DNA from 2 places in the Bacillus sp. FSL K6-6540 genome. Region 1 is predicted to be linked to the other one. Evidence: riboswitches for the same ligand, from Rfam matches in the RefSeq annotation. Region 1 holds a riboswitch; the other holds the start of a gene.
What was found. A riboswitch is a leader RNA that binds a small molecule or an ion and turns the genes downstream of it on or off. The one in region 1 is predicted to bind cyclic di-AMP.
Positions count from the first base shown of each region.

Region 1 (3,206 bases):
AGACAGCATAGCCAGTTGTGACAAAAAAAGCAACTATACCGCGCACCTTCATAAAAAGTACACAAAATTGTGCCTTTTCATATAGACAAAGATTACTATTCCTCATTTGCCGGAGGCTCATACACCATGCAGTGGAAAAGGGCGTTTCCCGTCGGCGTAAGGCGCTCATACGTATCGGTGATATGAAAGCCCGCCTTTTCGTACGCGCGGATCGCACGTTCATTCCAGGTCATTACCTCCAGGTCGATCTCATCGGCAGGCCGCCTCCGCCTCGCTTCCCGGACAATCGTCTGCATAAACCGTTTACCCATTCCCCGCCCGCACCAATCAGGCCGCATGCCCAGCCCGATTCGCGTAACCTCATGCATCGGAAACAGTTGGGCAAATCCCCATAGCGTCTTCCGTTCATCCAAAATCGAAATGTACTGCTCCCGGCGGATGTCGGGATCCCCAAACTCGATCTCAAGCCCCTTCATCTGCTCCCAGGGAAGAAAACCGTAAATGTTATAGGGAGGAGGATAGGTCCAGGCGCATATTTCTTTCGCGTGCTCTTCACGCATGACCACCGTATGAAATGAAATCGGTGCTGCATCCATTGGCAAAGTCCCCCTGTCATAATTACAAATTAAATTATACCCCATTTCTCAAACATTCTAGCCGCATCAAAAAGCCCGTCCAAGAGAAGTAGGTCTCCTTTGACGGGCAAACGGATATGTATGGGCAGGACGAGGATAAGACATCGAAGCTTAGGAGGATTCTCCGGTCGACTTTTCATACTGATCATTGCTCATGATGCGCTCGGCACCTACGTACCGCTGCTCGTAGTAGTCCTCAGAAAATAAAATCAATATTTTTCCATTAGGGTGTTTAATGAAGGGAGAGGAGGGTATATAAAGGGTAGAAGATGCAACGACATGAGGGGGCGAAGTGAATTCGCATAATAATTTTCTTTTTTTCTCGAAAAGTGGGAACTTTTTCGTTGTCCCAAACGTTATAAAGGTATACACAGAGCAGACAAAAGAAAAAGCCGCTGGATGAGATCGGCACAATCTCATACACCCAGGGCTTCTTGTAAAGGATAAATCAATGAAGTTCCAGTAATTAATTGTAGTTCACAGCTACAGACTTGTACGTAGACTGACTCATGACTCGCTTAGCACCTACGTATCGATTGGCGTAATAGCTCTGGCTCAGCGGACTGATGATGACACCGCGCGAGGATGAGGAATGAGCGAATTTGCCGCCCCCAACATAAATACCCACATGAGATACACCTCTGCCGGATGTGTTGAAGAACACGAGATCGCCAGCTTTCAGCTTGCTCTTGGCTACGGCCGTACCGACTTTGTATTGAGCTCCAGACGTGCGCGGCAGGCTAAGACCAAGTTTCTTGTAGATATAGCTGGTGAATCCGGAGCAGTCAAAACCATTCGTTGTGGTTCCACCTGTTTTATAAGAGACACCAATGGCTGGTTTGATTGCAGTATTTAATTTGGAATCGGCGAAAGCGCTTCCGGTCCCTAATGTGAGTGCGAGGGCCAGGCCTAGAGAAATGGCCGTTAACTTCTTTTTCAAAACAAAAAGCTCCTTCCATTGCCTGCGAGGTTAGCTTAAGGGTTCGGTTGAAGGTCCCCTATGATCCCTCTCTTGCGAGATCAATTCACCCAAAACGGATCCCCCGCTTCCCAATCATGGGAATTCGGCTCCTTAAAATGTTGATGAACCCATTCATAGACGTCTGACGTTCCAACATGCTTAACGAAATTACATAGTTCCAGCAAAAAGTTACAGTAAAGATGACAAAGTTGTTACTAACATATTCGTTATTTTAGCAGAGTATTAACAATTTGGCAAATGAGGAAAGCTCATTTTTATACAAAAAAACCTGTCCCCGTCATGCGGGATCAGGTTTTTTTGTAACTTGGCCATCGGAAAATGTAATATTGAGGAAAAATGAGCTTCTATTCTTTGTAAAATCAAGTCCGAGAGAGAAATGTGTCGCTTCCGATTACAGCATATTTACGAGCTTGTTTATCATATGATGGTAACGAAATGTAACGATTAGGCATGCTGCGAAGAAGAATCCCGCCACAAATGATATTGGGCGGAAATTACCCAAATTTGGAAGAGTCCATTTAGAAAATAAGAGGCTTGCTGAATAATCAAGCCGATCAATCCCGCCCAGAAGAGCGATGCCGAGCTCAGGAGCAAAAGAATGACGCAGGCCGATCCGCCAACGGTAAGGGATAACAGCACAGCCGTGCCCAGTCGGCGGAAGAGCGCAAGAACGGAGCTGATCATGCCGGAATTGTCCGTACGGCCGAATTGCATATAGAGCAATAACAGGCGAATCAGATAGGCGTACAGAAACCAGCCGGCTGCATGAGGCAGCGCATGAAGCAGCATAACCGGCTCATGGATCCCGTTCAGCAGGATCGGAAGGATTTTGGGCAGAATCCAGTATCCGGGCACAAAGGTAAGAACAAGTTCGATCAGATAAAATACCGTAACGGGCTTCCATAGCTTCTGCATGCCGGTGAAGAAGAATAATCCGCGCTCGCCCTTAGCCTCCTGGTGGAGGTTATAGAAGATGCCTGCCCGAATGAGCGGGGTACATACCATCCGGATCAGGAGCAGAGCGGCCAGAAGCCAACCATAGGTATGGACCGTGCCGCTTAACGATAGACTCATCTCGCCCTCGTAGAAGAATAACAGGCGACTAAGCTCGTTAGGGGCAGAATCCGGATACCGCATCAGTAGGGGGACGACTGCCGATTTTACAAGCCGGTACAGGCAATATCCCCACAGCATGCGGTACAAGAACAGCAGAATGGAGACGTATAATTGGTCTTTAACACTGATCCACCCTTGGCCTGCATAACTTTTCATGTGCTCCCCCCTCACCATGACAGGCTGCCGAACAACGTCTCCACAAGCTTGGTAATACTGAGATTCCAGCGTGTGACCACCTTCGGATCCATTCCTGCCTTCATATAGTTATTGATGTGTCTATTCTCCAGAACGATGGAGTATTTCGGATCAACCATGGCCCAGGCGAGCGGGGTGCTGTACTCCAGGGTGTACGTAACTTTTCCGTCCTTGCCGCTCCAGGTTCGCTCCACCGTTTTGCCGTCTTCAAAGGCGAACACGATAGGCACATCGGTTATATCTCCGTCCTTGCTCGTAATCTTGACCGTGGATTCATA
Region 1 is NZ_JBBOXH010000001.1:101,013-104,218, forward strand. It holds gene MHH82_RS00485 (GNAT family N-acetyltransferase) at 96-596, opposite strand; gene MHH82_RS00490 (C40 family peptidase) at 1,102-1,575, opposite strand; cyclic di-AMP (ydaO/yuaA leader) riboswitch at 1,580-1,715, opposite strand; gene MHH82_RS00495 (hypothetical protein) at 2,062-2,889, opposite strand; gene MHH82_RS00500 (M1 family metallopeptidase) at 2,901-3,206, opposite strand, start outside.

Region 2 (3,206 bases), 6.3 Mb from region 1:
GCGTGCTGGAGCAGGTCGTCACGTTGGATGGCGCGGATCAGCTGCCTGCCGCTGATCTATTGATTGCCCGCGTCGTCCGATTTCACGTGTCCGAGGAGCTCTACGAGCATGGCCGGATTGACGCATCGAAGTTGAAACCTGTGAGCCGCATGGCAGGAAATATCTATTCGACCCTGGGAGAGATGTTTACGATTGAGCGTCCGGTCTGACAGGGCTTGAGCTTGAATAGGGTTATTGCTTTGCGACTATTTTTAGCGAACATTCTTTTTCTTCGATAGGTTGCTGGTCATTCATTAGGAAACGGGGTATTGGAATATCATGGTCGGTATTTGCCTATTCTACATGAATGGATAGCCGGTTGATGAATTTACAACATAGGAGTGATCAACGCATGAAATTTGATTCCAAGGTTGTCATCGTGACGGGGGGCGCCAGCGGGATTGGCGAAGCGGCAGTCAGACTTTTTGCAAAAGAGGGAGCCAAGGTCGTTATCGCGGATTATTCCGACCAGGGCCAAGCGGTTTCCGACGAATTGAGAGGAGCCGGCTTTGAAGCGCTGTTCGTCAAAACGGATGTAACCCAAGAGCAGGAAGTCACGAATATGGTGAATCAGACGGTGCAGCATTTTGGCCGTGTCGATGTATTGTTTGCCAACGCAGGCATTGCCCATGATGCTCCTGCCGATCAGTTAACGATGGATAACTGGCAGAGAACGATTGATATTAATCTGACAGGGGTCTTCCTGTGCGATAAATATGTTATTCAGCAAATGCTGTCCCAAGGAACCGGAGGGGCAATCGTAAACTGCGGCTCGATCCATAGCCATGTCGGAAAAGCAGGGGTAACCGCCTATGCTTCGGCCAAGGGAGGCGTCAAGCTGTTAACCCAGTCGCTCAGCGCAGACTATGCCTCCAAAGGAATCCGAATCAATGCCGTGTGTCCGGGATATATCGATACGCCGCTGATCAAGGGAAGAACGGAAGCGATCACGCAGCACCTGGTCGGCCTTCATCCGATGGGCCGTTTGGGACAGCCGGAAGAAGTGGCCAAAGCCGTGTTGTTCCTCGCCAGTGAAGATGCCTCCTTCATTACGGGCACGAGCCTGCTGGTGGATGGCGGCTATACCGCGGTATGATGAGAAAAGCCCTGATGCTAAGCATCGGGGCTTTTTTTCAAGTCATTCCAGGCGTTGTTATCAGACTTATTATGGAGTGTTTCAAAAATTTTTTTTCGGTCCCGTATTTCATACGGGCAGACTTCCTGATCCGGGGCTCATTCATGGCATAAAACATATATGGCATGAACGATTTCCGCAAGACCCGTCAAATGCCTGCTATATAGCGGAAAATGGAGCATGGATTCCATGACCAATCCGGTGTATGGACAGCCTTAAATAAGGTGTTCAAAAGGCTCGATATCCTCGTTGCAAAAACGGTGTTTTTACTTCTGAATTTCCAGAAAAAGCGGTTAAAGGGGTTTGACTTTTCCTGAGCTTCCCTTTATCATGAACACACGCTTAGTTTCCGGCATACATATTCCGGAAAGCGGGGGAACCAGTTTCACCAGGGGCGAGTCACTTGGAATTCACGAGTGTAGGGTACCATCTTACCCGAGTCCGTCAGCTAACCTCGTCAGCAGTGGATGGGTCTTGCATACATAATGGATGTTCATACAAAAGGCCCTTTATTCTCTATAGGGGCCTTTTCTCTATTTTTTGACCCCCTGCTGGCGGAGCTATGTCTAGATCCCCTGTTTGGTGGTCTTTTTGCATTCAATTACAGAGGAGGGGTAACGTCTGCAAATGTGGAACGAATTGAATCGATCAGACGGCATTGGGTCAAAGCGTGCAAGGAAGCGGATGAATCATCTTCCCTGAAGCCTCGTCCCATGCACGGGTATCTGAACGTCTATATATCCAAGTTAACACATGTGCTAACACGGATAATTTCGTCATGCCGTTTTTTTAAGAAAGTGAAAAGCTATTACGAAAGGTTGTGGAAGGTTTTGAAGAAAGTGGTTGTGCTGGTGTTGTCCGTGATGATGGTGGTATTGCTCGCGGCTTGCGGCGACAAAGGAAGTACGCTGGATCGAGCCATTGAGCAGGGATATATCACCGTAGGGTTTGCGAACGAGAAGCCGTATGCCTACAAAGAAGCCAATGGGGAGCTCACGGGCGAAGCGGTTGAGATTGCCCGCGTTATTCTGGAGCGTCTTGGCATCAAGGAGATGAGAGGGGAGCTAACGGAATTCGGTTCGCTGGTCGCCGGATTGCAGGCCGATCGGTTTGATCTGATCACGGCAGGCATGTTCATTAATCCGGACCGATGCTCTGCCGTCCTGTTCGCGAACCCGGAGTACAGCATCGGGGAAGCCCTTGCGGTAAAGCAAGGGAATCCGATGGAACTTGGAAGCTATGAGGACATTGCCAAGAATGAGCAGGCCAAGGTGGCCGTCATGACCGGTGCGGTCGAAATCGGCTACATGGAGAAGTCGGGCATTCCTGCGGACCGGATCGTACAGGTCCCTGACCAGGCTTCGGCGATTAGCGCCCTCCAGGCCGATCGGGTGCAGGCGATTACCATGACGGGGCCGTCCCTGCAGGCGATGCTGGATTCAGCCAGCGACGACAGCATCGAACGCGTGGCTGATTTCGAGCAGCCGGTCATCGACGGCGAAAGCGTTCGCGGTTACGGGGCTACGGCTTTCCGCCAAGCGGATACCGAGTTCCAGGAGGCTTATAATGCCGAGCTTGAAAAGATGAAGGAGTCGGGCGAGCTGCTGGAAATTTTGCAAGAGTTCGGGTTCACGGAAGAAGAGCTCCCGGGTGAGATGACAGCGGCTGCGCTCTGCGGGGAATAGTATGCCGAATTCTTGGATCGATTTTCTTCCGACGCTGCTCAAAGGAGCAGAGATCACGATTATCGTCGCGTTCTTTTCAGCCATCCTGGCTATCGCGATGTCCTTTGCAGCCGGATTGTGCCGGCTGTCGAAGCTCTGGATCGTCCGCACGGCGACGGCCGTGTACGTCGAAATCTTTCGGGGAACCTCCTTGCTGGTGCAGCTCTTCTGGTTGTATTTTGCCCTTCCGTTCATCGGCATCGAGCTTCCGAAAATGCTGGCGGCGATTCTCGCGATCGGACTTAACTTCGGCGCATACGGCTCCGAGATTGTTCGCAGCGCGGTGCTGGCCGTTCCGAAAGGACAGT
Region 2 is NZ_JBBOXH010000001.1:6,421,253-6,424,458, reverse strand. It holds gene MHH82_RS28965 (flavin reductase family protein) at 1-209, shown strand, start outside; gene MHH82_RS28960 (SDR family NAD(P)-dependent oxidoreductase) at 392-1,135, shown strand; cyclic di-AMP (ydaO/yuaA leader) riboswitch at 1,504-1,650, shown strand; gene ehuB (ectoine/hydroxyectoine ABC transporter substrate-binding protein EhuB) at 2,005-2,859, shown strand; gene ehuC (ectoine/hydroxyectoine ABC transporter permease subunit EhuC) at 2,861-3,206, shown strand, end outside.
Region 2: linked by a shared signal. The riboswitch ahead of ehuB (ectoine/hydroxyectoine ABC transporter substrate-binding protein EhuB) and the one ahead of MHH82_RS00490 (C40 family peptidase) in region 1 are both predicted to bind cyclic di-AMP.